Regions from separate parts of the Dissulfurimicrobium sp. genome, predicted to be linked through region 1. Evidence: riboswitches for the same ligand, from Rfam matches in the RefSeq annotation. Region 1 holds a riboswitch; each other region holds the start of a gene.

The links. A riboswitch is a leader RNA that binds a small molecule or an ion and turns the genes downstream of it on or off. The one in region 1 is predicted to bind cobalamin.
Region 2: it holds a riboswitch for cobalamin, as region 1 does, so the genes downstream of both, ACP5SG_RS05265 (TonB-dependent receptor plug domain-containing protein) here and ACP5SG_RS00730 (sirohydrochlorin cobaltochelatase) in region 1, are expected to answer to the same signal.
Region 3: it holds a riboswitch for cobalamin, as region 1 does, so the genes downstream of both, ACP5SG_RS05620 (cobaltochelatase subunit CobN) here and ACP5SG_RS00730 (sirohydrochlorin cobaltochelatase) in region 1, are expected to answer to the same signal.

What each region holds. Positions count from the first base shown of each region.
Region 1 is NZ_JBMFRG010000003.1:25,405-36,317, reverse strand. It holds gene ACP5SG_RS00755 (outer membrane protein assembly factor BamD) at 1-189, opposite strand, end outside; gene trxB (thioredoxin-disulfide reductase) at 207-1,124, opposite strand; gene trxA (thioredoxin) at 1,124-1,456, opposite strand; gene radA (DNA repair protein RadA) at 1,588-2,958, opposite strand; gene ACP5SG_RS00735 (sensor histidine kinase) at 2,955-4,349, opposite strand; cobalamin riboswitch at 4,485-4,680, shown strand; gene ACP5SG_RS00730 (sirohydrochlorin cobaltochelatase) at 4,852-5,844, shown strand; gene ACP5SG_RS00725 (cobyrinate a,c-diamide synthase) at 5,856-7,289, shown strand; gene ACP5SG_RS00720 (precorrin-8X methylmutase) at 7,279-7,914, shown strand; gene ACP5SG_RS00715 (cobalt-precorrin-5B (C(1))-methyltransferase) at 7,911-8,981, shown strand; gene cbiE (precorrin-6y C5,15-methyltransferase (decarboxylating) subunit CbiE) at 8,974-10,182, shown strand; gene cobI (precorrin-2 C(20)-methyltransferase) at 10,179-10,913, shown strand, end outside.
Region 2 is NZ_JBMFRG010000029.1:8,071-18,983, forward strand. It holds partial or broken gene cobN (cobaltochelatase subunit CobN) at 1-1,499, shown strand, start outside; gene ACP5SG_RS05255 (ATP-binding protein) at 1,496-2,515, shown strand; gene ACP5SG_RS05260 (VWA domain-containing protein) at 2,512-4,401, shown strand; cobalamin riboswitch at 4,476-4,661, shown strand; gene ACP5SG_RS05265 (TonB-dependent receptor plug domain-containing protein) at 4,689-6,689, shown strand; gene ACP5SG_RS05270 (ABC transporter substrate-binding protein) at 6,815-7,804, shown strand; gene ACP5SG_RS05275 (HDOD domain-containing protein) at 8,283-9,128, shown strand; gene pgsA (CDP-diacylglycerol--glycerol-3-phosphate 3-phosphatidyltransferase) at 9,134-9,685, opposite strand; gene miaA (tRNA (adenosine(37)-N6)-dimethylallyltransferase MiaA) at 9,690-10,598, opposite strand; gene ACP5SG_RS05290 (secondary thiamine-phosphate synthase enzyme YjbQ) at 10,835-10,913, shown strand, end outside.
Region 3 is NZ_JBMFRG010000032.1:2,980-13,892, forward strand. It holds gene ACP5SG_RS05590 (mannose-1-phosphate guanylyltransferase/mannose-6-phosphate isomerase) at 1-538, opposite strand, end outside; gene ACP5SG_RS05595 (ferritin family protein) at 742-1,275, shown strand; gene ACP5SG_RS05600 (sirohydrochlorin cobaltochelatase) at 1,315-2,100, opposite strand; gene ACP5SG_RS05605 (DUF2149 domain-containing protein) at 2,084-2,443, opposite strand; gene ACP5SG_RS05610 (MotA/TolQ/ExbB proton channel family protein) at 2,433-3,044, opposite strand; gene ACP5SG_RS05615 (DUF2162 family putative transporter) at 3,035-3,775, opposite strand; gene ACP5SG_RS05620 (cobaltochelatase subunit CobN) at 3,782-7,762, opposite strand; cobalamin riboswitch at 7,915-8,093, opposite strand; gene ACP5SG_RS05625 (YidH family protein) at 8,202-8,597, opposite strand; gene acs (acetate--CoA ligase) at 8,618-10,606, opposite strand; gene queF (preQ(1) synthase) at 10,729-10,913, opposite strand, start outside.

The DNA of each region.
Region 1 (10,913 bases):
CATCTCCTTTTCATTGCCTCTGCTTGCCTTGCTTGTTGGATACAGAGACGAAAACGGCATCTCCTCCTCTCCGGTCTTCTTTACATTGCGGCTGAAAATATTTTTACCACAACCTGACACGAGGCTAACGAAAAATACAACCAGGAACGCGGCGGAGATCCACCTGATTAGAGACGTTGTCTTTCTCATTTAGTGATCACTTTAATTCACTCGATTAATTGTTCTGCTGCAAAAGCGGCCGTAGCGCCGTCTCCGACAGCAGTGATTATCTGCCGCAGCGGCTTGGATCTGCAATCTCCGGCCGCAAACACCCTTGGAAGCGATGTACGCATCCATTCATCGGTAATCAAAAAACCCTGTCCGTCTTTCTTTGCAGCATCAGGCACAAACCCTGTATTTGGATCCATGCCTATAAAGACAAAAACCCCATCCACCGGCAGCCTCTTCGGCTCGCCGGTTACCTTGTTCCTAAGGGCAAGTGCACTGACCACACTATCGCCCTCTATTTCTTCGACTATTGTATTCCATATAGGCTCTATCTTAGGATCGGACAAGGCACGCTGCGCCAGTATCTTAACTGCCCTGAATCGATCCCTACGATGTATAATATAGACCTTGCTGGCAAACCTTGTAAGGAAAACGGCCTCCTGCACGGCCGTATCGCCACCACCTACAACCGCCACTTTCTGGTCTTTGAAAAACGCAGCGTCACATGTAGCGCAATAAGAAACCCCCTTGCCCGTAAATTCAGCCTCACCTTTTACACCAAGCCTCCTCGGGCTTGCCCCTGTGGCCACAATGACGGCGTTAGGGGAAAAGAGCTTATCGCCAACCTTTACGTGCACACAGCCATGCGCCTCATCGGATTCGATGTTAGAGACTTCGCCTGCCATCTCTTTTACGCCAAATCTCCTCGCATGGGCAGCCATCTTCTCAACCAGCTCATAGGCCAGCACCCCGTCTGGAAAGCCAAGATAGTTATCAACCTTATCTGTCCATAACATCTGACCGCCTGGCGCTATCTTTTCGATCAAAAGGGTATTGATCATGGCCCTTCCGGCATAGAGGGCAGCGGCCATGCCGGCTGGTCCGCCTCCTATAATGATCAGTTGCGGCTCTGACATTAGGACAATAACCTGTTTAGGACCGCTTCTATAGCGCCCTTGCCGACAGCGCCGGTTATCTGATCCATTACCTTGCCGCCCTTAAAGATAATCAGGGTTGGAATGGCCCTTATACCATACCTTCCAGGGGTGATTGGATTTTCATCCACATTCATCTTGGCTATCTTGACCCTTCCTGCATAATCAGATGCAAGCTCATCTATAACAGGGGCGATGGCCCTGCAAGGCCCACACCAGGCAGCCCAGAAATCAACCAAGACAGGTAGGTCAGACTTAAGCACCACTGAGTCAAAATCGGAATCACCAACATGCAACACGTTGTCAGCAGACATAATTTTACTCCTTTTATTATTAAATTGTTGATTTCATCGTGTATAAAAACATGCATCAATTTTTGTGAATTTATGGCAATAACATCTGGCTGTCAAGGAAAGCAAATAAATTTCTTTATCCACAGAAGGGATCAGAGGCCTAGGCGCTCAGCACATACCTTGACGTCGCGCACAAACTCCACATCAAGACCCTTTGGCGTATCTGACTGTTTACCACCCATCCAAGGTATCAAACAACATTTAAGGCCTAGTCTAGCTGCCTCATTCAGCCTGGCGCCTGACATTGTAACAGCCCTGACCTCACCAGTAAGCCCGACTTCGCCGAACAAAGCTGTTCCTCCAGGGATCGGGATCCCCTTAAGGCTCGAAACAATGGCCATCAGGACCGCGAGGTCGGCGGCTGGTTCAATTATCCTGAGACCGCCTGCCACATTAATAAAGATATCCTTGTCATAGAGCACAGTCCCCAGATGCCGTTCGCCTACAGCTACAAGCATGGCAAGGCGATTTGCATCAAAACCCGTAGATGTCCGTCTGGGATTGGCAAGATAAGACCGACTCACCAAGGCCTGTATCTCAACGAGCATTGGTCTTGTACCTTCGAGACAAACCGTCACAACCGAACCGGCTACGGCCTCCGATCTGCTGGTAAGGAATATCTCTGAAGGATTCACTATCTCTCTAAGACCTTCGCCGGTCATTTCGAACACTCCGATCTCGTGGGTCGGGCCATAGCGATTCTTTACGGTCCTCAATATCCTGAAGGCGTGGCCCCTTTCCCCTTCAAAATAGAGTACGGTATCCACTAGATGTTCAAGGACCCTCGGACCAGCAATGACACCTTCCTTTGTGACATGACCTATCAGAAATACGCTCAACCCCCTCGGTTTCGACATGCGGATGAGCCTTGCAGCCGATTCCCTAATCTGTGAGATGCTCCCTGCGGCCGATTCCAAATCCTCACAAATCACGGTCTGGATGGAATCTACCGCCAAAAACATGGGTGACAGTTCAGATACATATCTCTCTATGCGTTCGAGCATCACCTCACCAGCCAACCAAAAATCTTCCTTCCCGCCCATCTCGATGCCGAGCCTCTCCGCTCTCATCCTTATCTGTTCAGGCGACTCTTCGCCGCTTATATATAAAACCTTATTGCCGAGACCAGAAATATGACCAAGGAACTGGAGGAGGAGCGTGGATTTTCCGATCCCCGGCTCACCGCCGAGCAAGACAACCGAACCAGGAACTAACCCTCCACCCAAGACCCTGTCCAGCTCCTTTATGCCGGTGATTATGCGGCATCCTTCGGCTCGCGTCGCAATCTCTGACATACGCTCAGGACAACCGCCAGCATTAAGGGATATCGCGCTTGCGCAGGTTTCAATCTCTTCTGTGAATGAATTCCATACGCCACAGTCAGGGCATCGACCAAGCCATTTAAATGATCGATAGTTACAAGACTGACAAATATATATCCGCTTCATCTTCTCTTTACTCAAGATTCTTCCTCCTGCTCAGGAATCGGTATAATGACCTCTGCCAACGTACCGCCACCCTCTCCAGTAGGCCCTACAGGACCTCGATCTTTAATGGTTACTGAACCGCCAAGGGATTCTGTCAGACGCTTGACAATGGCAAGGCCGAGCCCGGTACCTCTAGCCTTTGTAGTAACAAACGGCTCGAACAGGTGCTGTCTTACTTCCCCCGGAAGACCTGGGCCGCTGTCCCAGACATCCATAACAAACCTTCCTTCACCATATCGCATGGCGACTCCGACCTCGCCGCCATGCTCATGCACAGCATCAACCGCGTTTTGAAGTAGATTTATCCCTATCTGTGTAAGCTTAGCCTTATCCAGGCGTATCTTTGCCTGCTTGCAGTCTAAAACAATGCTGATTCTGTCGGAAGGTACGACCAGACCCCTTACAAGCTCTTTACAGAATTTTTCAAGATCAAATTCTTCTTCATGCGGCATAGCAGGTCTGGCATAGGCCAGGAGATCGAATGTAAGACGCTCGAGTCTCTCCGATTCCCCGACGATAATGCCCATATCCTCCTTTAAGACCGGCGATAGGTCGCCCTGTTCAAGATGATATTGGGCAAACCCCTTTATACTGCTCAATGGATTCCTGATTTCGTGCGCAAGAACCGCCGCCATCTCCCCCAGGGCCACAAGCCTCTCCTGCTCTCGAAGCCGCGCCCTGAATCTCTCTCCGCGCCGCCAGGCAAGGAAGAAAAAAATGGCAAGCACCCAAAGTATCACAAGCGAGAATCCTACCAGGATTATCTGAAAATTCGCCTTCCTTACGATCCCATTTGCAGGATATGGATGAATAGCCACCCTGAGACAAAATACCTTTTCTGTCTTTTCCTGATCCATATCCTTTTTCATGCCCCTTTTAAATCTAGATGAATGATATACGCGCAGAAACCTCTTGTGTAGCTGCAATGGGAAGTCCAAAATAAAGACCTCTTCGCCTGTAGCAAGGGTTGAAAAATGTATGAGCGGAGATTCATCTCTTATAACCTTCTCTATATATTCGTCTTTCTGTTCCCTACCAAGGAGTTTTGGATTTGAATGTAGGATGATCGTGCCTTCCTGATCATACAAACTTAAAAAGGCCAGATCTCTCCATCTCTCTGAGCGGATCAACTCTTCGAAGAACTCCTCTTTGAAGCCGAATCGGTCTAGCGTGATGCCAATGTTCACCGCTATGTCCACCGCCCGCTTCTCCATAAGGTTCCTTGCCCCATCGATGGATATCTTATATGTGCCTATGCCACTTATTACGACGACAATCGAAAACAACATCAAGATACTAAATGCGACAATTTGATAGGGCACAGAAAAACCAGTCGGGCTGCGGCTTGTTTTTATCGTTTCTGGCATCTTTACCGGTTGTGCGGTTTATCTAATTTTTTATTTACTTTTTATTTACCATAACACAAAATCCATCAAAAGCGTGCGAAGTCTTCCTTGCAAATAAACGCTATCTTGACAAGCCCCTTTAAGGCAAATAATTTACATCCAAAATCTAAACCAGGTGTCGTAAGGCTTAATAGGGAATCCTGTGCAAATCAGGAACGGGCCCGCCGCTGTGATCGGGGACTAAGGCTGCAACTGCAACGAGTCACTGGGCAAGATAATAATCGCCTGGGAAGACTTGCAGCCGCTAGGAAGATCCGTTAGTCAGAAGACCTGCCTGTCTTAAGAAACCGCGCTCTTCGCGGCAAAAAGAGCAACGGCCGCCCATTTGGGCTGAAACGATAAATTTTAAGGATTTAAGCGGATAAAAAGGGCTGTCCCGAATCCAACTGCCTATCAACCAAGGCGTTTGATTCGGGATTTTTGTTTTATGTAAAAAATCTACTAGATCTTAAGGAGGTAAAAAATGATCAAAGAATCAGCATGGTTAATAATAACGCTTTTAATATCTTTGGGATTGCAATCCGTGAGCGTCTCTGCAAAAGAGACAAAAGGAGAAAACGCCGCTATCGTGCTTGCCGCCTTTGGAACCAGCTATCCTGAGGCACTTACCGGCATCATGAATATCAAAAAACGGGTCGAAGATGCCTGCCCCGGCGTACCGGTCAAGGTCGCATTTACATCAAACATGATCCGCAAGATATGGCACAAGAGGATACACGATAAGGACTTTAAGGCAGCAAACAAGTCGTTGCCGCCCGATATCTTCAGCGTAAAAGGCCCGTTGGCGACCATAGCCGACCTTCAAGACAAAGGCTATTCTAATATAATAGTTCAGTCGCTACACATATATAACGGCGAGGAGTACGACGACCTTGTCTCTTATGTCAAGGGGCTTGAGGCCATAAAAACCCTTAAAACCAAAAATATGCCGTTTGAAAGGCTGGCTATAGGCAGACCCGCACTTGGCGCAAACGGCGATGTCCATCCGTATATAGACGATATTAAGGAAGCGGCAAGGGCTGTAGCGGAAGATGTCCGAGAGGCCCAAAGAAAAAAGGCGGCCCTTGTCTATATGGGACATGGAAACAAATATTATTCGTCAGGAGCCTATGCAGAACTCCAAGACGTCATGCGCTCCATGTACCCGGATGCCAAGATCTTCATAGGTACAGTAGAAGGCTTTCCATCTTTTGATCAAGTCATGGACAAACTTAAGGCTGAAAAGATAAGAAAGGTGCTGCTCAAACCATTCATGGAAGTGGCTGGTGACCATGCACGAAATGATATGGCAGGCGACGCTAATACTTCGTGGAAACGGCGGCTTGAGTCAGCTGGAATAAAGGTGATCGCAGACATCCACGGTCTTAGTGAAAACGATGCATTTGCAGACATCTTTGTAAGACATATAAAAGATGCCGCTAAAGACAGTGGTATAGAGATATGCGGAGAGAAGTGAATAATGTCTCTATGAAGACGTTCCTCATCGCCGGCACCCAAAGCGGAGTAGGTAAAACCACCGTGGCACTTGGCATCATGGCGGCCCTTAAGTCAAAGGGTCTCGATGTCCAACCCTTTAAATGCGGGCCCGACTTCATAGACCCCACCCTGCACCACATGGTGACAGGAAGGATGTCAAGGAACCTGGATATATGGATGTGCGGGGAGGATTTTGTAAAAGAGACCTTCTTTGACCATGCAAAAGGGGCGGATATAGCCGTAGTCGAGGGGGTTATGGGTCTTTTTGACGGCGGGGTCTCGAGCAGTGCATCTCTCGCAAGATGCCTTGGATTACCGGTTATCCTGGTCATTGACGTACGTTCAATGGCAGAAACGGTCGCCGCTATTATAAAGGGCTTCGAGGTGTTTGACCCGGGTCTTGTCCAAGGCGTAATTCTTAACCGGGTCGGGAGCCAAAGGCACCTTGATCTCTTAAAAGACGCCATTAAAAGGCACTGTAACTCTGATCTGTTTCTGGGGTACCTCCCAAGGGACCTGAATTTTGAGATACCAAGCCGCCACCTCGGGCTATTTATGGCAAACGACGCCCCGCTCGATAAAAAGGCTGTAGAAAGGCTTTCCTGTGCGGTGTCCGATTTCATTGATCTAGAAAGACTTATGGACCTCCAGATAAAACCAGTTAAAATCAAAGAGCCTTTGAATCTGGACTGTACTATTTCCGAGACAGGCGGAGACGGTCCTAAGAACAACAATGACGGATACACCCAAGGGCATGAAATAACCATAGGAATTGCAAGAGATGAGGCATTCTGTTTCTATTATGAAGACAATCTCGATCTGTTCCGAAAAATGGGGGCGAGGATAACAGAATTCAGTCCACTTTCAGATACAGCCATCCCTGATGGTATAGATGCTATATATCTTGGCGGCGGCTATCCTGAACTCTATGCTGAACGGCTCTCTGAAAACCATGAGATGCTCAATTCGATCAGGGACTGGTCGATTAGAGGCGGGGTCGTTTATGCCGAATGCGGCGGTTTTATGTACCTTACCCAGGGTATAGAAGGCCTTGACCAAAAATTCTATCCAATGGTCGGCATATATCCGGTCAGAGCCAAGATGAACTACCGCTTGTCAGCACTCGGATACAGGGAGATAGAACCTGTCTCTGGACCATTTGCGGCTATGTACAAGGAGGGTTTGCGGACCGCCTTTGCACAGCATGGCATCCCCAGGCTCAAAGGCCATGAGTTCCACTATTCGACCATAGAAGAGATGCCGCCTGAGGTCGATCGTACATTCCGGCTTGCAGACGGGAGGTTCAGTGGCTACCTAATCAAAAATACGCTGGGCAGCTACATACACATCCATTTCGGCAACACACCGTGGGCGGTCAGGAGGTTCATCGAGTTTTCAAAGGGAGCAGGAGGCCATGGAATTTGAGCTGAGGTTTTCAAGGCCAGACGAGATCGAAGAAGAGAGTTTCAGGATAATAAGGGAGGAACTCGGACAGACACCGTTTAACCAGGATGAGCTCTCCGTAGTTATACGGGTGGTTCATGCCACTGGTGACGTCTCGATCGCCTCCCAGATGAAATTTCATCCAAAGGCCATTCAGGCCGGAATCGAGGCTGTAAGGGCGGGAAAAGACGTGCTGACCGATGTAAACATGGTTGCCGCAGGTATAGACAAGACAAGGCTTTCAAGGTTCGGCGGCAGGGTCATGTGTTTGATCGCGGATCCTGGTGCCGCGAAGAAGGCACAGGAAGAGGGTCGTACAAGGGCCGATGCGGCCATAGAGATCGGAATAGATCAAAACGATATTGGTATAATCGCCATAGGAAACGCCCCGACCGCACTTTTAAGCGCCGTCAAATATATAGACAGGAACGGCTGCAACTCGCTGCTGGTCGGTACTCCGGTCGGCTTTGTAAATGCAGCGGAATCAAAGGAACTTCTGTCTTCAAGGCCATACCCCTTCATAACGATCCTCGGCAGAAAAGGCGGAAGCCCTGCGGCCGCCGCGATTGTAAACGCACTCCTTCGTCTTGCGGAATGTGAGACATGAAAAGACTCCGCTCAGGCTATACCACAGGGGCCTGTGCAGCTGCAGCGGCAAAGGCTGCAACACTCTGTCTCCTTACAAAAGACCTTCAGCCACGGGTCGAGATACCATTTCCACAAGGCGGCAGGGTGACATTCGCCGTGCATATGGCAGCCCTGGCCGGCCCTTACACAGCAGTTGCGTCAATAATCAAGGATGCAGGGGACGACCCTGACGTAACGAACGGTGCCGAGATAGAGGCCTTGATAAGGGTTATCGAGACAGGGAAAGATAGGATCAGGATACTCGGGGGGCCAGGGGTCGGCATTGTTACAAAGCCAGGACTGCCTGTACAGGTTGGCGAGCCAGCCATAAACCCTATGCCAAAAAAGATGATCAAAAAGGCGGTGGAAGAGGCCATTTCCGAGGCTGCCTGTGCGAACAAAGAGGCATTTAGCATCGAGGTCACCATCTCCGTGCCGGATGGGGAGAGACTTGCGGAGCACACCCTGAACAGACGCCTTGGAATATTGGGAGGGATTTCCATCCTCGGCACCACCGGTATCGTAAGGCCCATATCCGCCGAGGCATGGACGGCCACCATCAAGGCATCCATGGATGTGGCGCGGGCAGCGGGGCTTTCAGAGGTGGCGCTCTCCACCGGCCGCACATCAGAGGCAGTCCTTGAGGCGGAACTGGGGCTTCCTGAAGAGGCCTATGTGATGATGGGCGACTACCTCGAATTCTCCCTCCTTGAGGCCAGGGCCCACGGCTTTTCAAGGCTGCACCTTGGGTGTATGTGGGCAAAGCTTGTAAAGGCCGCAATGGGCATCCCTCAGACCCATGTGCGGCATGGAGTGCTCGAGATCGGCGGCATGGTCTCGTTCCTGAAAGACCTCGGCCTCAAGGACTCCGATAAGTTCTATAATGCGAACACCGCAAGGGAGATCTATTGGCGGCTAAAGGAGGCTGGGGAAAAGGAGATAATCTGCCTTGTGTGCAAAAGGGCAAAGGCATTTGCAGAGGGTGTGGCAGGTATCCCGGTCTCGGTCTATCTGATAGATTCAGGCGAGGTGGCTGAACGTGCATAGGTTGCACCTTATCGGCATAGGGCCTGAAGGTCCGTCGAAAATGGGCAGAAATGCTATCTTATCTTGTGGCTATGCAGTAACTCCTGAGAGATTCCGTTCTTTTATCCATAGCGCAGACCTCGGCATCATTCCGATCGTCCCGATAAAAGAGGCCATAAAGGCCATAAGGGATGCGCTAAACAAAACAGATGTCGCTGTCCTTGCAGACGGAGACCCGCTCTTTTACGGCATAGGCCGCCTGATCATCAAGGAATTTGAAAGGGACGTCATAACGATCTACCCTGCCCTTTCCTCCATGCAGCTTGCCTTTTCATGCCTTAAGGAGCCATGGGACGACGCACACTTTTTGAGCCTGCACGGGAGGGAGATTGACGATATCCATGGCCGCATCCTTCCGCATCAAAAGGTCTTTATCTTGACCGATAGCGTGCGCAGCCCGTCCTTCATAGTAAAGAGGCTCCTTGACGCCCTGCCGCCTGATCGCCGCGGTGATTATCTGGTCTTTGTGGGGGAAAGGCTTGGGATGAAAGACGAGCGGGTCTTTGAGGGCAGACTTGATGAGGCGGTAGGCCAGGAATTCGCCGAGCCGAATGTCATGATCGTCATCAGGAAGACAAGGGCTGAGGATGAAGATCATCCATTTGTCTTCGGCCTCACTGAGTCTCAAATCGAGCACAGCCGCGGGCTTATTACCAAGGATGAGGTCAGGGCCGTTACAATCCACAGGCTCAGACCCCCGAAAGAGGGCGTACTCTGGGACATAGGGGCTGGAAGCGGCTCCGTCTCCATAGAGACCGGGCGCATCTCGCCTAGGCTCAAGATATTCGCCATCGAAAAAGATGGGGCTGAGATGTTCAATCTCCGCACAAACATAATGAGATTTGGCGTTTGGAACATAACCCCTGTCCATGGCGAGGCGCCTGGCGTGCTGTCCGGCCTTCCGGACCCTGACCGGGTCTTTATAGGCGGAAGCGGCGGAAGCCTCCCTGGGATCATCGCATCCACTGCCAGAAGGCTTAAAAACAGCGGGCGGATCGTGATAAACGCCGTAACGGCAAAGACCAGGGATCTCGCCCCAAGGCTTATGTGCGAGGCAGGGCTTGAAGTAGATATAAGCGAAATAAGCGTCACGAGACGGAAACTCGAAGACGGGACGTCTTTAAATCTAAATCCAATTTCCATTATAACAGGGGTAAAATGACCGGAAAATTCTTTGTTGTAGGCGTAGGACCGGGGGATCCAGGGCTTATGACACTAAAGGCCTTGGATGTCTTAAAACAATCTCCCGTCTGGCTTGCGCCAAAGGGGAGAGAAAATGGCGGAAGCGTGGCCCTTTCCATCATTGAACGCCTGGTCTCAAGGGAAGGTAAGGAGGTCCTTGATGTCCACTTCCCCATGAAAAAGGTCAGAAAAGGCCTTGGGGACAAAGACATGGTCATGGCCTGGCGGGAGGCGGCAAATGCCATATCAGCAAGGCTCTTACAGGGCAAAGACGTAGCCTTCCCGACAATGGGCGATCCAGGCATATACAGCACTGGTTTCTATGTCTGCGAGACCCTGATGGATCTCATGCCAGATTTTAATGTCACAATCATCCCCGGGGTATCATCCATAAGCGCGGGTGCGGCCTCTGCAACCATCCCTTTGTGTCTTGGAGATGAACAGATGGTCGTCATCCCTGCGACATTTGAAGACATACGCATAAGAGACGCCCTTTTGACCTTTGATACGATAGTCCTTATGAAGGTGCATAACGTAATGGATAAAATCACAGCTATCCTGGATGAGCTCGGCCTGACCAAAAGGGCCGTACTTATTGAGCGCTCAAGTCTTGAGGACGAAAGGGTCATTCGTGACATAAAGTCCTCATCCATTGGGCCGCTTCACTACTTTTCCACCATTATTGTAAGAAAGGCAACTGGAACAGGGGTT
Region 2 (10,913 bases), on a different contig from region 1:
GAGATGCATTGCTGGATATTGCCAAAGGCGTAAATGTCAAGTGGGATACTTACCCATGGATAAAGATCAAGAAAAGGATACTCGATCTAAACAGGAGAATCGAGGAATCAAGGGAGATAGATGCCCTGCTGCATGGCTTTGAGGCAGGATATGTCCCTGCCGGGCCATCCGGGCTCATCACACGCGGCAGGGACGACATCCTGCCGACCGGGAGAAATTTCTATTCTCTAGATCCTTATAAAATCCCGACAAAGGCCGCGTGGGAAGTTGGGCGGAGGCTGGCGGATGCCGTAATTGAAAAACATCTGAGCGAAGAAGGCAGGTATCCTGAAAATATCGCTATCTTCTGGATGTGCAGCGACATCATGTGGGCGGATGGCGAGGGGATGTCCCAGATGATGTATCTCCTCGGGGTGAGACCTGTATGGCTTTCCAACGGAAGGGTAAAGGGGTTTGAGATAATCCCGCTTGCCGAGTTGGGCAGGCCGAGGATAGACCTGACAATTCGTGTCTCAGGCATAACGAGGGACAACTTTCCAAATTGCATGGAACTCCTGGACGAGGCCGTACAGGCGGTCGCCTCATTGGATGAGCCGCTTGATATGAACCATGTAAGAAGACATACGCTGGCCCGGATCGGGGATGATGACCGATCATCTAAAGACGTGTGGCGCGACGCAACGCTTCGTATATTCGCCTCAAAGCCAGGCACCTATCAGGCCGGCGTCAATCTTGCCGTATATGCATCCGCCTGGAAGGAAGAAAAGGACCTCTCCGATGTGTTTGTCTATTGGAACGGTTATGCCTACGGCAAAGGGATATTCGGCGCTGAAAGACACAGACAATTGGCCGAAAATCTCAAGACCGTTGACGTCACCTACAACAAGGTCGTAACGGACGAATACGACCTCTTCGGCTGCTGCTGCTATTTCGGGACCCACGGGGGGATGACCGCAGCGGCAAGGACCATCTCCGGCAAGGAGGTCAAGACCTATTACGGCGATACGAGGGAGCCGGAACACGTCGAGGTGCGCGACCTGGCGGACGAGATAAGAAGGGTGGTCAGGAGCAAACTGCTCAATCCGAAGTGGATTGAGGGGATGAAGAGGCATGGATACAAGGGCGCTGGCGATATCTCGCAAAGGGTGGGGAGGGTCTATGGATGGGAGGCGACCACTCAAGAGGTGGATGACTGGATATTCGATGAGATAGCCCGCACCTTCATGATGGATGAGGAGAACAGAAGATTCTTTGAAGAGAACAATCCATGGGCGCTGGAGGAGATGGCAAGGAGACTGATGGAGGTGGCTCAGCGGGGCCTGTGGGACCCTGCGCCAGATGTCAAGGAGGCCCTGACCCAGTTGTATGTGGAGATAGAGGGGTGGATCGAGGAACGGATGGGTGATATTAAGGGCGATTTTCAGGGAGGCGGCATAGATATTGTCACTAAGGAAGAGGTGGAGGCATGGAAGAAAAAGATGGAGGAGGTCCTTAAATGATATTCCCGTTTACTGCGATAGTCGGCCAGGATGAGATGAAGACCGGATTGATATTGAACGTGATAAACCCATCGATAGGCGGGTTGTTGATAATGGGCGAGAAGGGGACCGCCAAAAGCACGGCAGTGAGGGCGCTTGCCGAACTCCTCCCTGAGATCGATGTGGTGAAAGGGTGTCCTTTTAACTGCGATCCGGACGGTCTTCTTTGCAGCGGGTGCAGGGAGATATTGGAGAGCGAAGGCAGTCTTGAACGTGAAAGAAAGAAGATGGAGGTCGTCGAGCTCCCGCTCGGTATCACGGAAGACAGGCTGATAGGCACGCTCGATATCGAACACGCCATCAAAAAAGGCGAAAAGAGATTTGAGCCCGGGATACTTGCCGCTGCAAACAGGAATTTCTTATACGTCGATGAGGTGAATCTCCTTGAAGACCATATTGTGGATCTGTTGCTGGACTCGGCGGCCATGGGGGTAAATACGGTCGAAAGGGAGGGGGTGTCCTTTACGCATCCTGCAAGGTTTATTCTTGTAGGAACGATGAACCCTGAGGAAGGTGACCTAAGGCCGCAGCTCCTGGACAGGTTCGGCCTGTGCGTGCAGGTTGGATCGATCCAGGACAAGGCGAAGAGGGTAGAGATACTCAGACGAAGGGCCGCCTTTGATGCCGATCCAGAGGCATTTGCAGCTGTTTGGCAGCCCGAACAGGATGGGCTTTCAAAGGGGATCATGGCGGCAAAGGGGAGGCTCGGCCGTATCATACCTCCTGATGCTGCACTTGAAAGAATCGTAGGCGTCACCACCTCGCTTGAGCTCGATGGCCACAGGGCCGATATCGTGATGATGAAGGCGGCAATGGCCCTGGCCGCCTTCAGGGGCAGGGTGTCCATAAGCGATGATGACATCAGGGATGTGGCCCAGCTCGCCCTGAGCCACAGAATGAAGAGGCTTCCATTTGAAGAGATGGGGGTAGGTATGGAAAGGCTTGAGACAGCGCTTACCGGGGTTCTGCGGGCATGACATTCAGTGACTTTGTCGGGCATGACGATGCGAAACTTGCGTTGATCTTAAATGCCATAGATCCTAATTGTGGGGGTGTTTTGTTCGCTGGTGAAAAGGGGAGCGGCAAGTCAACGCTCTCAAGGCTTTTTAAAGAGATACTGCCTGAAGCCTTCCCTTTTATAGACCTCCCGCTCAATATCACGGAAGACGCCCTTATGGGGGGCGTAAATATTGAAGATACGATAAAGACAGGCAGGAGGGTCTTTCAGCCTGGTGTCCTGGGCCGCGCCGATGGTGGCGTTGTCTATATTGATGACGTCAATCTGCTCTCACCCGATATAGCCTCGCTTGTCCTCGAGGCCATGGGCCGCGGAGAAAACATCGTTGAGCGGGAAGGGATTGCATTGAGACATCCCTCACGGTTTATCCTGGTTGCAAGCATGAACCAGGAGGAAGGGGTGCTTTCGCCCCATCTGCTCGACCGTTTCGGTATGATGGTCTTGTGGGAAGGGTTAAAAGAAGGGCCGCAGAGGATAGAGGTTATTAAAAAGGCGGCGCCCGATGTCTTTGGCCGGTCTTTGAGCAGGGAGGACCGATGCCTGAGGGATAAGATCCGTTCCTGTCGTTCTGTTCTGAAAGATACGGTCATCCCGGCTGAGACAAGGGATTATATCGCGCAATTGTGCATTGAAAACAATATCCCCGGATCGAGGGGCGACATATATCTCATGTATGCCGCACGGGCCCATGCCGCCTATTGCGGCCGCAAAGAAGTGACGAGGGATGACGTGGACGCCGTCGCCCCTCTTGTGCTTGCGCACAGGAAAAGGGTATCCCAGCAACAGCAACAGCAGCAGATGGAGCAGCAGACGGAACAACAGGAGGGGCGTCAGGAACACGGGGAACAGACAGGGTCTGACGGGCAGGAGAAACAGCATGGGTCTCAATCGAGCGGTAAACACCGTGAGCCTGATGGGTCCCGCCCCGATCAGGCCGGAATGGACGGGCCGGATGACGGCGGCCGCCAACAGATGGAATCAAACCCCAAAGAAGAGGTCTTTGAGACCGGCGGGCTGTTTAAGACAAAAAGGATAATACTCAGAAAGGACCGGGTAAACCGGTCTGTATCCGGCAGAAGGACAAAGACAGGGTCAAGGGACAAGAGCGGCAGGTATGTAAAGAGCGTCCAGAGAAAGAAGGATGATATAGCCATCGATGCAACGCTCCGGGCCGCGGCCCCTCATCAAAAGGCAAGGGGCAGGACAGAGGTGATCCTGATTCGCGACGATGACCTGAGATTCAAGCAGAGGGAGAAAAAGATGGGTCACCTCGTAGTCTTTGTTGTGGACGGGTCGGGCTCAATGGGCGCCAGGAGAAGGATGGTGGAGACCAAAGGGGCTGTCCAGTCCCTGCTCATGGACTGTTATCAGAAAAGAGACAGGGTCTCCATGATAGTCTTTAGAAAAGACAGGGCCGAGGTCATACTGCCGCCTACATCAAGCGTTGAAAACGCCTCAAGGAGACTGAGGGAAATCCCTGTCGGCGGCAAGACCCCTTTGGCGGCGGGGCTTTTGGAGGCCTACAGACTTATCAAACGGGCAACGGTCAAATCGCCTGAAATGAGGGCTATCGGCGTGCTCATAACAGACGGTAGGGCCAACCAGGGTATTTCAGGGGCCCCGATAGGTGAAGAGGTCAGAAAGATGGCCCAACTCCTCAGTGAATTGAGCTCGACAGATTACATCGTTGTGGATACAGAAGACAAGAGTGGGTTCATCAAGACCGATCTGGCCCTTCAGATAGCGTCACAGCTTGGTGCTGATTATCATACTATTGAAGGACTGAGAGCCGACTGCCTTGTTGAGATGGTACAGATGAAAAAGGTAGGAGTTTTTGGTTTTTGACCAGTTGTATACGGTTTTGAAGGGGGGTGATTGCAGGCGATTACCGCATGTTTTTTAAATCGATAAGGAATTTCTAAAAATACTATAGTTTGGATGCCAGGGAAGAGGAGTGTGATTCTCCCGCTGCCCCGCAGCCGTAAAAGGGAACGAAAGCCCGATTTAAAGCCACTGTCCTGGGTAACACCATGATGGGAAGGCGGGCGAGTAGGAAATTGACGTTGCCCTTAAGCCGGAAGACCTATCCAGACCATGAAAACTCAACAACAGACTTCTCGAGGGAGGAAGAGATGAAAAATACGCTATTTTCAGCAATAAATCTTATTTTTTCCTTGGTTCTTATCCTTTTTGCCGCTTCTGCGTCTGCAGATGAAGCGGCCATGCCATTGGGCGAGGTCGTCGTAACTGCAACAAAGATTGCGGAGCCTGAAAAAGACGTCCCTGCATCTGTCCAGGTAATCACCCAGGAAGACATAAAGAATTCTACCGCCAGGGATGCCGGAGACCTCATTGCAGAGGCTGGGATCGGCCATGTCCACAAATATCCAGGCGCACTTACAGGCAGAATTGAATTGAGAGGCCTGACAACAGATCTTATGAGTGAGCTGAAAAGCAGGGTGCTTGTCCTTATCAATGGCCATTATGCAGGCACGGTAAATCTTGCAGAGATACCTGTTGACGATATCGAAAGGATTGAGATAGTAAAAGGCCCTGCATCTGTCCTCTACGGCTCTTCTGCAATGGGTGGTGTCATCAACGTCATAACAAAAGAAGGGAGAAAAGAGGGCGTCCACGGCTCCATTGGCGGCGAGGCCGGCTCATACGACTACTGGAGACCAGAGGCGGAGCTGAGCGGAAAGAAGGGGCCCTTTGATTTTTATTTCTCCGGCAGCCGTTCGTCAGAGGATGACTATGATACCAGGAACTACGGCAGGATTAGGAATACGGCTTATAACGACGAGACGGCGTCGCTACGTCTGGGTTACAAGTTTCTCGACGGCCATCACATATCCATGGGCCTTCAGCACTGGAGGGGATGGGCCATAGGCTCTCCAGGGCCGAGATATGCCCCTGATCCTGATAATTTTGACAGGAAGGAAAGGGACGGCGTTGATGTGGAATACAAGACAAAAACGATCGACGCAGGCTATTATCACGTAACCGAAAAGGGCGAATGGCATGGGGGCATGAATTTCGGCCCCGGCAACTCAAATATCACATCGATAGATACATATACGCAGGGGGCTAATCTTCAAAAGACATTCGATCTTGGCGGTGACTTCAGGCTTGTCACAGGCGGCCAATGGGACAGGATAGAGGTTGATAGTTCGAGAAACATAGGTGCGCCTTATAGCCCGAATTCAAGATATGACAGCTATGGCGCATTTACAGAAGGCAGGCTCAGTCTGCTCAATAAAAAACTTTTGCTGAGTGCAGGGCTTCGTTATGACTATTTCGAGGACAAGATACTTTCAACAGCAGGTATAAAGGGCCTTAATCCAAGGGAGGAAACCTTGGACCATGTGACGGAAAGGGGTGGGCTGGTATATAAAGTCACAGATAGCTTCGAGCTCAAGGGAAGCATTGGCACTGCCTTCCGTGCGCCTGCGCCTGACGAGCTGGCGACAGACTATGTATCAGATTGGGGGACGCATTATATCGGGAATCCGGGTCTAAGACCTGAGAAGAGCACGACATATGACGCAGGGCTTGGGTATTCAAAAGGTCTTTTTAAGAGTGGTCTCACATTCTTTCATACGGACTTTAAAGACAAGATATTGAGCTATTACGACGGTGCGCTCAAGGCCCAGACCTTTAAAAACGTTGACGGGGCGGCCATCCAGGGCATTGAGGCCAATATCTCTTATGATGCGGGGCTGGCGGCCGGGTTAAATCTATCCATTGAGCCGTTTGCCAATATCACCTACCTCACAAGATATTCGAGCAAGGACGAGCTTGAGATCGGCAAATACGGAAAAACGCTTCTCTATACCCCCAGATGGACCGGGGCGTTCGGCGTGAAGGCCGGTCAGGAGAGGTGGGACGCCAGGCTCATTGCAAATTACACAGGGGGTGAAAAGGTGCAGGACTGGAGCCCGCCATCGTATGGAAAGGTCGTGGTAAACAAGGGTGGCTTTACCGTCGTCAGTATAAAAGGCTCCTATAGACCTATAAAACACCTTGAACTTACGGCGTCTGTGGAAAACCTCTTTGACAGGGCGTATCAATATGTCCTGAGCTATCCCATGCCTGGCAGGACTATAGCCGTCGGGGCAAGGTGGCTGTTTTGAGATGCGCCGATGAGACCCTTGCATAACTCCATGATCAGGGCATGGCTGGGCATAGGCGCCCCCCGCAATGGCGGCTGTGGAAAAGTGTCATTGCTGTCGGCGGACGCGCAGGGGTGCGGTTGATCATGTCTCTGTTGCCTCTGGCCTTGATATATTCGGCGTCCATATCGTGGGCTGCGGAAATAACCTGTCAGGACTATCTAGGCAGGGCTGTCAAGATACAGGTCCCTGTGAAACGAGCCGTAATCCTCGTAGGTCCCAGTGATTTGATCCCTGCTCTGAATATCTGGGACAAGGTCGTCGGCGTCAGCACTTATACATATGCCCATGATAATCTGCTCAAGGCCGCAAAGCCGGACTGGAAGGACAATGTCGTACCTGTAGCCAGCGGCATGGCTGATGTGAACATAGAGGCGCTCCTTAGACTCAGGCCCGATATTGTCATTACATGGTCATACTCCCATGAGACGGTAAGATTCATGGAGCAAAACGGATTGAGGGTCATAGAGATAAACCCGAAGACCCTTCATGAATTCTATGGTGTGATAGATCTTTTTGGAAGGCTGTTTGGGAGGGGAAGAGAGGCAGAGAAGACCATCAACGAGATGGAAGGGATCTTCAGGCTCATTCAGAAAAGGGTGTCCAGGATACCTGCCGACAAGATAAGAAGGGTCCTCTGGGTTTACTACGGAGGGAGACCGACAAGCGTTGCATGTAAGGGCAGCCTCCTGGCCGACGTGCTCAAGGAGATCCGTGCGGTAAATCCCGCATCATCTATTACACAAGGCTGGGGCGGGAGCGCCGATGTATCCATGGAGAAGATAATCGCCTGGAATCCTGATGTAATCTTCATCTGGGGATATGCGCCATATAAGGCCCTGGACATCCTTAATAATCCCCAGTGGAGGTGTATAAAGGCGGTAAAAGACGGCAGGGTCTATAAGGCCCCTGAATGGTCGACATGGTCTCCGAGGCTTGCGCCCATCGCCCTCTGGATGGCCATGAAGACCTATCCGGAATATTTCAAGGACGTAGATTTCGATGGTGTGGTTGACCGCTTTTACAGGAATGTCTTCGGGGTTTCCTATGGGGAGATAGATAAAATTGCGCAGTAAAAGGCCGGTGGTATGGATAGTGCTTTTGTCCCCGATCCTTGCAGGTATGTTTTCCATATTTATGGGGGCATACAACCTGTCATTTTTTGAGGTGCTGTCTATTTTGATAGGAACTACGTTTACGTCCTAACTATCCGATGCCGGCAAGGACATTTTGGGCAGGGCTTAAGTGGCTGTTTTAAAACTATAAAACTGAAAAGGATTATGATCTTTCTGTCGGGATGCATTTTTATTGGATAAGAGGCTGCAATAAAGGCATGCAATAAATAAATCCGTTGCCATTTGTTAGATGAAATAGTATAAAAATTATGAGATTCATGTTCATTTTGTGATAGAAATAAAAAACCTCTGTGCTGCTGTTCCGGTTGGACTCCTTTTAATATGGATATCCTGTCCACAGCCTCTATCCGGTTGGTTGGGCAATTGAATGGATAGGCCAGGCATGGGTTTTTTGAATTGCTTGAAGGCGGACTTGTTGATGGCAAGGTCTTGCAGACAGATTTTGACCATAGACTGGGCGGGAGAAGACCTACCAACCCTTCCTTCAGTTGTCCATAAACTACTTGCGGTTGCAAGCGATGACAAAAAAAAGATATCTGATCTGGCCGATATTATAAGCCGAGACCCCACCATGGCGATCAGGGTGCTCAAGGTTGTAAATAATGCATTTTATTCCATAGGGGTAGAGGTTACATCCATAAAACACGCGATATCGCTTCTCGGTTTCAAAGAGATAGTAAGAATCACATTTGGGGTCGTCATGTCAGAGCGTTTCTTGACCGTAGCCCCCGAGGTTCGCCTTTACGCCGAGGCCCTCTGGAGGCACCTTATCGCTACCGCTGTCATAGCACAAGACCTTGCGCCTGATGGCGGGGAAGAGGCCGATCTTTATACACTCGGGCTGTTACACGATATCGGATGGCTGGTACTTATGGCGCAGGCACCGATGGTCATGATTAGGCTCGCGGAGGAGGAAGGCACCACTAGGCAGGAGGCTGAATGGCTATGGGGGGTCGATCACCAGCTTTGGGGTGCCAGACTGGCTGAAAGATGGGGGCTCCCCGAGCCGTTTCAGATAGTCGCCCTGAGGCATCATGATCCATTTCTCGAGCTTGATCCGCCTGATTATCTGGTAAGGATAGCGCTGGCCGATTATTTGGTGCACTACATGGGCGCGACAGTAGTAAATAAGCCTGAAAAAGAGATTGATCCGATGGTGTTGGGACGTCTGGCTATATGCGACGACGCTTTTGATGAGATAAAGAAGTCGGTCAAGGCAAAGGCACGAGGGATCGAAGACCTTTGGCGCAGCATGTCTTCTTAACTTGATTAGTGCCTGTGCATTCCAGTATCTAGCTTTCCCAAGAGGCTTATCCCTAAAAACATATAGTGTGCCCCTGACGAGACCGTAAGCGCTGCCGTCAGGAGACCTGAAACTCGGACAAGAGGCGCAAATACCCCAATCTGTTGGCCTAGAAGGACTATGAATATAGTCCCAAGCTGTGAAAGCGTAGTGAGCTTTCCGAGGACTGTAGGTTTTATCTCTACGTCTTCTTGAAGCAGGAATAGGATCAGGACGCCTGCTACTATTATGATATCCCTGCTTATTATTACGATGGCGAGCCAGTTTGGCAGCCTTCCGACAACCGCCAGCGTTACATAAGATGATGTCAAAAGCAGTTTATCAGCTATCGGATCGAGGATCGCCCCGATCTTTGTCTTTTGTCTGAGCATCCTCGCTATAAGTCCATCAAGGGCATCAGTCACTCCTGCCAGGCTGAATACGATCAGCGCCTCAAAAAATCTCCCGTTTATTAGAAATATGATCAAAATGGGGATCAGGACGATCCGTATCAAAGTGAAAAGATTTGGTATGTTCAATTGCCTAACCCCCTGAGATTGCGGGCCATATCTTTCCCCGCCTTACGAGATCGTCTGGGTGAAACCACTTCACCCCTGGTTCCTTGCGGAGCCAGATAAGCTGGCGCCTAGCGTAACGCCTGTGATCCATCTTAAGTTGCCTTATAGTATCGGCAAAGCTGACCTCGCCTGCAAGAAACCGGATAATATGCCGATAGCCAAGCGACTGCAAGGGCTTGAGCCTAGGATCGAAGCCCATTGCCAGGAGTCGCCTTACTTCATCGACAAGGCCGGCATTGATCATTTTATCAACTCGTCTGTCTATCTTTGTATAGAGTTCATCTATAGGGCGTATGAGGCCTATCTTGATACAGTAAGGCCTAATTTTTGTGTTATTTCGGTGTATTTCATGCCACATAGAAAGCGGCTGACCGGTTAGGATGTAAATTTCTATAGCCCGTATCACCCTGAAGCTGTCGTTGGGATGTAGACGGGCAGCTGTTTTGGGGTCTATGGTGGCGAGAAATCTGTACAATTTCTCTCGTCCTGATTCCATCAGGATCCGCTTGAGCCTTGTCCTCAAGGCGCGGTCTTCGCCCTGACAAGGCGCAAGGCCCTCAATGAGCGCCCTTAGATAGAGGTTAGTGCCCCCTGTAAGGATAGCAATCTTCCCTTTAAGCTTTATAGAGCGTATGGTCATCTGTGCCCTTGCGGCAAACATGGCCGCATCGAACGGTTCGTCGGGTTCAAGTATGTCGATGAGATGATGCGGTATGGTTGCCATTTCATCCTTTGTCGGTTTTGCTGACCCTATATCAAGGCCTTTATAGACCTGAATGGAATCAAAATTTATTATTTCACCCTTGATTTCCGCAGCAAGGCGCAGGGCTATGCCCGTCTTTCCTATTGCCGTCGGGCCAAGGATTGCTATCATCGGGAAAGGACAAGGTAGATTGTGTTTCAAAGTAATGCCTCCAGGGGGATTCAAGCAAAGCCTTTGTGTAGATATCCATCCATGGTTTGGTAGATCTAATATATTTCTTCTCGGCAGCAGGAATCCTGTTCAGCGGTATGCTCATCCTGTCTGGACCGAGCAGGCTGATGGTGCAGGATTTTGCCTATGATAAGGCATAATTATAATAAAAATTATGGATATAGGGGGATATGAACATGGAAATTATACCAATTGAGACAAAAGTTCATACCGATTTGGTGGATATTACAGATCAAATACACCGCGTTATCAAGA
Region 3 (10,913 bases), on a different contig from region 1:
GCTTTTCTATAAAGCGCCTAACACAGAAGCCGTGTTCATCAAGCTGTGAACCCATTTCTATGTAACCGAAGCCAGGCTCGGGACGTGACGGTCTGATCCCAAAGGTCACAATATAGTCTTCCATGGCCAATTTATACGCCTTGTCAGCGGCAGCTGCAAAGGCCGCTTTGCCTTCAATAAGGTGGTCGGCCGGCATGATGAACATCACTGCGTCAGACCCCTCGGTCTCCATCAGTCTGACAGCAGCCATCGCAACGGCAGGGGCGGTATTCCTTCCGACAGGCTCAAGCAGATAATCAAAAACAAGGGTCGGATCAGGCCTGAGCGCGCCGTATTCATCGCGCGTTTTGAAATAATAGTTGCGATTGGTAATTGTCAGGACCTTTCTGACTCCATTAAGCCCGATCGCCCTCATCAGCGTCTTCTGAAGAAGACTCAGACCGTCTTTCAGCTTCATAAACGGTTTAGGATGCGCAAGCCTTGATACCGGCCAGAGCCTCGTCCCAGCTCCGCCGGACAATATCACTGGTGTGAGCATAACAAAATCCCCCACGACAGTTATTCTTAATCTCACAGACTCTACATGGCGTTACCGGATATTTCAATAAAATCCTGCGATCCTTTCAAACCCAAATATCCTGCTCTAGACATAACGATGCAAATTATTTTAGGTTTTAAAAACAGATAAACAAAACCATGGTCTCAAAATATAAACAGACCGGCAGGCAAAGGAGGATGGGTATGGCTCGAAAACATAACAGGGTAACGGACATGCTATGTGCCGCCATGCGGATGGAAGAAAAAGAACTGGAATTTTTCCGCAAGGCCGCCGACAACTGCCCTGACGGACCAGGGAAAGAGATATTCCTCGCCATCCTGGAAGATGAAACAGGGCATAAGAAGGAAATAGAGGAGATAAATAATTTTCTGGAATCCAACGGCGGATGGCCTGCCGCATGCAGGCTCTATGAACAGAAACAGATAGATGCTGAAAAGACGTTTGCAAAGGCGGCCAAGAAGTATGGCCCCTCCGTCAAAACAGCAACAGGCGTGACAGAGGCACTCCAGATCGGGATCGGACTCGAAAAGGCCGCCATGGACTTTTATGCAAAACGCCTAGACGAGGCCGACGGTCAGGCCGAGAAGGCCTTTCTCCAAAAAATGCTGAGCGAAGAAAGGGCCCATCACGGGATGCTCATTGATATGCAGTACTACTATCAAGATCCACAAGGTTACTTCATGGAAAAGGAAAAGAGCGGACTTGACGGTGCATGAGAAGACCGACCGTCTTGCCGCCAGTTATCAATCGAAAAGTTAAAGAACCACCTCAATGGCATCTTGTATATGCCCACAAAATACATCGGCCACCCCGGGCAATTCGCCGATACCATCGCAATGGACGACGGTCTCCAGCCCGACCTGTTCAAACATACATTTCCAGGAGCCGCCGCTTCCAGCCAAATCCTCTTGGAAATGCCGCCCAGCAACAAGGAGCAACGGCACAAGCCTAACTTTTAAAAAACCTGCCTCCATAACAGTCTTTAACGTGTCTTCCATGGTCGGCATACCATCTTCTATCACGCCGATAAAAAACCTCGGCCCGAAACGCCGCCTCAACACCCATAAAAACGCAAGATAACTCGACCATGCAGGGTGATCCGTGCCATGCCCGATCAGGACCGTCGCCTCAAGATCATAGGCGGGAAATGCACGACCGATGACGTCCGCCATGCGCCCATAATCCATCGGTGAGGAGAGAAGGGGCAGGCCTACCGATACACGTACAATATGGTTACTTACCTCATCAATCATACGATAAAACTCATGGCCGCATAGGAGATGAAGGGACTGTACCACCGCCCATGAATGGCCTTCAGCAGCCAGGTCATTCAAGACCTCAGACGGCGACTTTATCTCTCTGCCCTCTTTCCGCGCAGAATCTTTGACTACGCGGGAAGTATACGCCCAACGTATATCATGCCCAGGGAAATGCATCCTAACGACCTTATCCACGACAGCATAAGTCTTCATAGCCCGACTAGTGGTTCCAAAGGCGGTAAGCACGATCGGGATCTTTGATCTATCATTGTTCAGGCACATAGACAAGACTCCCGTCTTCAAGCCTGTACGCAGTGCCGAGACGCTCCCCCCTGCCCTCGGCCTTCTCTTTCTCGACCTTCATTGCAGTAACTTTTTTGCCTTTTTTAGTAATGATCTCAAGCCGGCCATCTTTTGACTGCTTCATGATAGTAAATTCTGCCTTTTCACTAAAGAGGTCCTGCATTCTGTAGACGGAGAAGAGAGTAAGAATGAGACTTGCTATGAATACTACGCTTAGATCAAAGAGATTTACAAGACCTGCGAGCGGATCATCGTCGCCGTCGCGCGGATCGTCTTTTACTGTCAATATCCTTTTGAAAAAACGCCTTCGTCTAAGATACATCTCTGACATCGCTCTCCATTAGTATCTCGGCCGTAAGTTCGATATTCTTTATATCTTCTTCCACCCATCTGCGCTTAACTGTGTAAAAGAAAAAGGCCATAAGCCCTATGGCAAGACCTACGATGGTTGTTGTAAAGGCCACGACAAGGTCCGCTGAAAGCCTGGTCATATCTCCCTGGCTCAAGGCGGAAAGGCCAGTACCCATCGGTATAAGGGTTCCAAGAAGCCCAAGTCCTGGACCAAGCCGTATGAGCAGGCGCAGATGATCAAGGGATTTCGAGAGTCTGATGGTGTAATCGTAAACCAGATTCTCAACGGAAAGCGATGAAAGTACACCGTTGCCTATTAAGTCTTCGAGCTTGGCGATAAAGCCCTTGACGCTGTGAGAAAGCATATCGAACCGGCCGCCATTCTTTATAATATCGGGCAAGGCCGATGGATCGCACCTTGTAAGCCTTGCCCTCTCAAGCCATTCTGCAAAAAAGGAACCCGAATATATACATATCCAGATCACGAGCATGGATAATATAAAGATAACTGGCAGAAAAAGGGTGGAGGAAATAATATAGAGAAATGATTTGAGGATTGCCTCTACGTCCAAGTCTTGATCCTCCTTATCTTCATGAGGGTCCAAAAAAATCCTGGGACAGCGGTCAAAAGAAACAAGATCAAGACGGTAGTAAGGCCACGACCTGTATTTTGTGCTGCATTTTGCATGGAAAGCCGATATATCCGCTCAATATCAGAAACCTGGGGGATTATCATGGCGGACAGGATAAAATAGCCTGAAATCGCCAGCATGGCCCCGCCTAAAAGCGACTCAGGCGAGCCCTTGAGGCCCTTTCGCGCCGAATGCATCACGAAAAACGTAAAGAGAACGACGGCCACAAAACTGCCGGTTGCAAGATAAAACGCCGTGCCCAAGGCCTCCGGAAATATACTCATCAAAAAGGCACTGGTCGAAAATATGACGATCATGCAGACAGGGCATGGCACAGAAAGGGTGAGCCAGCCAAGGCTGTATCGGCTGCCTTCTTTAAGGAGGACTACACCCCAAACGGCCGTAAATGCTGCCAGGACAAGATGGATAAGCATCCCGGCCCTCAAAAGACCGTTTATAAAATCGAGATGACGAACAAGATTAATCCGCCCCAAGACAAAAAACGAAAGCCCGAACAGCCCTACATATACGGCAATGAAGGTCAAGACGAGCAACGTCTTACCGAAAATGCCTTTTTTTTGGATTGCGGCGTAATACAACCCCGTCCCGCTCTTTAAGGCAAAGATCCCTATACTAAAGAGCAGGCCAAGAATAAGCGCCTTAAGCTCCATGATAAATCATCTCCTTTTTTGTCTGTATATCCCAAGGACTACGAGCACCACAATCCCCATGACGAAGACGGCCGCAGCCCACTGGACACCCGATGAAGAGACATCGGCCTTGTCCGCCCTTTCTTTCTTATCCCTTTGACCAAGCTCTTTCACCTTATACCCCTTGACATCAGCCTTTTTGGAGGCATTTTGGATGCTATGCGTACCTTTTATGCCCTCAGTTCCAACCCCTCCTTTATCGTTTCCTGTCGTCTCGCCGATCGTTGCCCTGGCCTTGACCCACGGATCGTATGAAGGCCTTTCATCTGACACCAGGATGGCCCTATTCCCCAGTCTAGTGAGGAGATCGATCCTCTGCTTGACCTGGGCATCGATGGTCTTCCCGGTCGCCTTTTGTATGGCGAGTTTGAACCGCTCAACGAGCTTCGGGGCCATGACACCTGGGATGGATATAATATTAACCACCATCTGATTTAAAAGGGGATTATTGCATGTATGATCACAGCACGCCACACCCTTGTTAATCACATCCAGTGCATATTCTTTTGAAAGCCTCATCAATGTCCTGTCGTCGGCCTTCCAATAGCCCTTTCTTGCCGCCTCAAGCATCCGCCCAGTAATAGACTGATATGCCCATGGATTTTCCCTTGAGAAGAATTCTTTAAGTCCCAACCTGTATTTATCTTCCACATATACTGAATAGACCTCGTCCCATTTGGCCCTGTCTATCATCTCAGGGGTAGTCACCTGCCACCCCCACATGTTATCCACAAACCTAGACATCTCACGCGCCCCGGCATAACCCTCCTTCTTCATACCTTCTATCCAGACAGGGTTCAGATACCTAGCCCTGAGCTCCGTACCTATAGCTAGGGAAAGGGGTTCCATTCGGCTGTTTCGAGGATCTTTCTGATCGGATATGAGGCTATCCGGCGCCTTCCCAGAGATCTTTTTTACGGCCATATTGAGTCCGCCAAGATACTGAAAGACGTCATCGTTGTCCATAAGGCCGTAGAGATTCGAAGAGCGCGACTGGACGGTGACGCTTACATCCTTGAGCTGTGAGCGGAACACAGCTTTTGCATCCTGCCCCCACATGTCTTTTGAATAACCGAATGAGACCATGTTCATAAACGCCTGAGCGATCTTTGAATCATCCTCCCAAAGACCACTTGCGCCGGTCATCTCGGCTACCTTTGTACCATATGCCCCAGGTCTTTCGGAAAATATACGAACTGTCGAGAGTTTATCGGCCTCGGCTCTGGTATAACCCGCCTTTATGAGGGTCTTTTTAAGCGCCTCGGTGTGATCCTTGATATAGTTCTCAACGTCTGTGAGTACAGCGGCTTCTTTCACCGCCTTGTCAAGAAGGAGCGCAACCGATGGGAAGGTATCCCTGTAAAGACCAGACATCTGCAAAAGCACATCAAGCCTCGGCCTGTTCAATTCTGTGGCCGAAATAGGCTCGACGCCCTTTACCTTGTCCCTACGATCCCATATGGGTCTCATGCCCATGAGATAGAGTGCGGTCGCCTCGTTCACCCCCTCGTTTCTCATAGTCTCGACGGCCCAGAGGACTATGGCTGTCTTTTCGGGATACCTGCCGCCGTGAGCCTTTCGATAACCATCAATAATCTCCTCCGCCGCCTTTTTCCCCTGGCCCCACGCCTCTTTCGACGGGACCTTTTCCGGATCAAAGCCATAGAAGTCCCTGCCTGTCGGTAGACTCTCGGGGTTCCGAACCGGATCCCCGCCGGGGGCCGGCGGGATAAAACCGCCGTTTAAGGCATTGACAAGCGCATCGAGTTCATCCCGACCCGATTCAGAAATGAGCCTAAGGTAGCGATCTTTTCCACCATTTGCACCTGATGAAACAGCTGCGGCCATCTCATCAAGCGCCTCACCTTTAGGGGATTCCCCAAAGGTATGGAGACCGTACGGTACAAGGCTGGTTTTTATCTCAATGAGATAGTCTTCAAGTCTCTTGACTGAGTCTTTATCTATTTTTTTTACCCCGAGGTCCTTACAGAGCCCGAGCGCTGTTGCAAGCTTACCTATGCGTGCAAGCCTTGCGGCCTTTATATCGTTCGAATCGGATGCCTCGTACTCACTTATGAGGGCTGCGAGCTTTGAATACTCGGCATAGAGACCGCCTTGCCTGAACGGCGGGACCGCATGGTCTATTATCACAGCCCGCCCCCTGCGCTTGGCCTGGATGCCTTCACCCACGTCATCAACTATATATGGATAGATATTTGGGATATCGCCTATCAGCACCTCCGGTGAGCAGCTGGCCGAGAGGCCGGCATTCTTCCCAGGCAGCCACTCATGTGTACCATGAGTGCCGAGGCTTATCATGGCATCAGGCCTCAAGACCTTTTGAAGCCAGAGATAAAAAGCCACGTATTGATGGTGCGGATAGACAATCGTGCTGTGATAGAGCTTGTCGGGATCATCGCTGAACCCCCTTACAGGCTGCGGCGCAATGGTCAGATTGCCCAGACGGATGCATGGGATGATAAACCGCCCGTCGCGGGTCATTATCTTTGAATCCTCAGGCCTCCCCCAATCCTTTTCGACCTTCTTTAAGAATCCCTGGTCAATTCCCTTTATCCACCTCTTATATTGCCTCATGTCGATCGCGACATAATCATTGCTGGCCATAAATCTGTCAAGCTCGCCTGGGGCCCACGAACCTATATTCCTCCCAACCTTTACAAGAAGGTCCTTGATCTCGTCCTCGCTTACATCCTTCGGGATCATATATCCTTCAGCTCTCAGACGGTTAACAATGACCTTGATGCTCCTCGCCACATTGAGGTAGCTTGCCCCTATATTCTGTTTGCCTTGGACATGGTTATAATAAATCAGGACGATTCTTTTATCCCTATTCGGTTTTTCTTTAAGCGCATGCCATCTTGCCACCCGCCTTGCAAGTATATCTATCTCATCCTTGATCGGGACATATATCGGACCCTCGTTGCTCATATCTTCTTTCGCCCCGACAACAGTAGGTTCTACAAGGCCAGAGAGCTCCGGCATGGAGAACTGCATGGTGATCTCGCTGGCGGCCATGCCCTGCGACGACTTCATCCATTCGTCCCTCGATGTGTAAAAAAGATATTGGGGATTGAAAACGGGGCAATTCGCCTTCTCAAGTACCTTCAAAAGTCTAGGGGAAAGGAGAGAGCTGAATCTGAATACAAAACTCGTGATGGAACCAAGGGCGTCATTTAAGGGCGGTTCAGAGATCAAACGGTCTATCTCGGATGGCCCGTCCTTTGGGGAATAGAGGAGTGTCAGCGTATTTATACCATTGGCCTCATATGCCCTTATAAGGGCGTCAAGCGGCCCTTTCCTTGAATCAACGGTAAAAGTTGGAAATACGACCACTAGTGACCAGAGACCTTTGTCATTGAAATGGCCTGTTTTTTTATACCAGTTCACATATTCGCCGACGTCAGCGAAAAAGGCATGGGCATCGGGGTGATAAAAACCCCCTTCGGGCGGCACGACCGGCGCTGGCGGAGAGACATGAACGCCTAAATCGGTCTTCGCAAGATATAGAATGAGCCCTCGGATATTTTCTTCACTCGTATAATCGAAGTATCTCCTGACCGTCTCGTCGAATATGACACCCTGACCTTTCAACTCCCTTGATCTGCCTGGCGAACGGACGGCATATATCTTAGCCATTGGATTTATTAAATTTTTATGCGAGGTCAACCAATCGGTAAGTCCCCCCTGCATAGCATCCAAGACAGCTACATCCATAGACGAAAGCACAGCCGAGGCCCTTGGGGCATCGAGATCCTTTTCAGTTAAGACCAAGACCTTAAGTCCAGGAAGATCAATGGACGATAACGCTTTCCGACAGGTATAGACGTCAGAATCCCCGACAAAAAAGACCATCAGCCCTTGGGCCAAGGCGGTTTTCGGGATAAAAAATGAAAAAATAGTTATGACAGTAAAAATCCAGCAATACATCAGACACCTTCTCTTAATAGAATAGAGCTCCAAATAAAGAACCGGATCAACACCTTAAGAAAACAGGTGCATGGATCCGGAATAGCCCTTTTATCCGCTTAAATCCTACAGCTACCGAACAGGACAGCAACCGCCCCACTCCTTGCCTCGAAAGGGCAGCTATCAAACAGGCAGGTCTTCTGACTTTCGGATCCATCTACCGGCCGCGCCTTCCCAGCCTAAGCCAGTGGCATTACTACGACCTTCGTCCCCGATCACAGCGGCGGGCCCGTCCCTGATTCTCACAGGGTTCCCCATTAAGCCTCGCGGCGCCTGTTGTCTTGTTTAATTTTAATATAAAACTCTATTTGCCCTCAGAAAGGTTGTCAAGCATATAAATCGCTCAAGAATCGACTGCGGCGGATTGTTTGGCTTTTGCACCTTCCATCCCGACAAACAATCAACCAAGCAGACGTATGAGATAGAATACGACAAACAAAGAAATCATCAAAAGTATGAGGGCCACCATGATATCAAGCAATATCGACGGTTTGAATGTATCTTGATCTATCTGGCGCTTGATCTGATAGTGCCTGACGACGGCAAATATACCCAGGAGCCCGCCTATGGCTATAGTGCCTGCCCCGAGATATAGGGGTATGTCAGACTGAAAGGTCGCAGCCTCAGGATGGGTCTCGGAAAGCAGTCTTGTCAGAAGGGAAAGCTTTGCCACCAGAAAACCAAAGGCCATGATGGCGATGGCAGTCCTTATCCAGGCGAGAAACGTCCTTTCATTTGCAAGATGTGTCCTTCTCGGCGCATTTGCATCATGGCCTTTGCCCATTACTTTGATCATGCCTCCGCAATATCAGCGTTTCAGCGTGTCTTAAACAGCTCTTCCTTGCCCTTTATAAGCCAGTCTATCACAGCTGGATCCGCCAAGGTAGAGGTATCTCCAAAGTCTCCTGTATCGCCTGCAGCAATCTTTCTGAGTATCCTGCGCATGATCTTGCCGCTCCTGGTCTTCGGCAACCCCTCCACAAACTGTATCACCTCAGGGTTTGCAATGGGTCCTATCTCCTTCCTGACATGGTCTTTCAATTCCTTTCTCAAGGCCTCTGTCCCTGCAATACCGGCCTTCAGGATTACATAGGCATATATTGCCTGCCCCTTTATCTCATGCGGCATCCCTACGACCGCCGCCTCGGCCACAGCAGGATGGGCCACAAGGGCCGACTCTATCTCCGCAGTGCCGAGCCTGTGACCCGAGACGTTGATTACGTCATCGATACGCCCCATGATCCAGAAATACCCATCTTCATCAAGGCGCGCGCCGTCGCCTGATTCATACATACCAGGAAAGTGGTCAAAATACTGGGTCTTAAAACGACCAGGGTCCCCATATACACCCCTCAACATCCCAGGCCACGGACGCTTTATGACAAGGTTGCCGCCTTCGTTTACATTGGCAGGTGTACCATCACCTCTTACAATCATGGCTTCAATACCTGGAAGAGGAAAGGTTGCGGAACCCGGCTTTAAAGGCGTTGCATAAGGGATAGGCGAGATGAGTATGCCGCCCGTCTCCGTCTGCCACCACGTATCTACGATTGGCATCCGGCCTTGCCCGACATTTTCATGATACCACATCCAGGCCTCAGGATTGATTGGTTCACCCACGGATCCGAGCAATCTCAAGCTGGAAAGGTCGTGTCGCTTGACCCACTTTACATCCTCTCGCATGAGCATACGTATGACAGTGGGCGCAGTATAAAATATATTGACCTTGAACTTTTCAACCACACGCCAAAAGCGGTCAGGTCTCGGCCAGCTCGGCATACCCTCAAACATAAGAGATGTACCGCCCAAAGCCAAGGGTCCGTAAAGGATGTACGAGTGACCTGTAATCCAGCCTACATCCGCGGTGCACCAATAGACATCGTCGTCTCTGAGATCGAAGACCCATTTGGTCGTACTGGCCACATAGGTAAGGTAACCTCCAGTAGTGTGAACAACCCCTTTCGGCCTACCAGTGCTGCCGCTGGTGTAGAGTATAAAGAACATGTCTTCTGAATCCATCGAAACCGGCTCACAGGAATCGGATATATCCTCGGCCCCTATCTCTTCATGCCACCATCTGTCGCGCCCGCTCTTCATCGTGACGTCGCAGCCAGTCCTTCTCACCACTAGGCAATGTCGCACAAATGGACAACATTGAAACTGGTCGAGCGCCTCATCCACGCGGTCTTTAAGCGGTATAATCCTGCCGTTCCTGAAAACACCGTCAGAGGTTATAACCACCTCGGCCTGACAATCCTTGACACGGCTCATGAAACTTGCAGCACTAAAGCCTGCAAAGACCACGCTATGCGCCGCACCGATACGCGCACACGCTAACATAGCTATTGCGGTCTCCGGGATCATCGGCATATATATCGCCACCCTGTCTCCCTTCTTGACCCCCATCTTTTTTAACACATTGGCAAAACGGCACACCTCGCGGTGGAGCATCTGGTATGTATAGACCTTGACATCATCTTCGGGTTCACCTTGCCAGATAATCGCAGCTTTGTTGCGTCTGCCGTCAATGAGATGGCGATCCAAACAATTATAAGAGACATTCAGCTTACCGCCCAAAAACCACTTAATCTCGGGTTTGAAAAAATCATATTCAAGTACCTTATCCCATTTCTTGTCCCAGCGGACGAATTCCTCTGCCTTTTGCGCCCAAAATCCCTCGAGATCCTCCATTGAATATCTGTAAATTGCCTCATAATCCTTAAAACTGTTGATCCAGGCATCCTGTCTTTGATGTCTGAAGATCCTCTTTTCATGCATCAAGCTCTCTATGTCTTTCTCAGCCATGAATTACTCCAATTAAATATTTTTTGTTAGACCACAAAAATATCCAGTCCTCCAGCTATTCGACAAGCCAGACCGCCTGCATCGATTTTTATCGGCAACATGGCCAACCGCATGAGGCATATCTATGTCTCAATCCTTACAACGGTATGGACGTTGCCCCTTGGATGAAAATCGGCTTCCAGTTTTAAAAAACGCGGTTTTAAAAGATCAAGGAGGTCCGAAAAGATTGCATTCGCCGCCTCCTCATGGGAGATATACCTGTCCCTGAAACTGTTGAGATAGAGCTTCAGGGACTTGAGCTCCACTA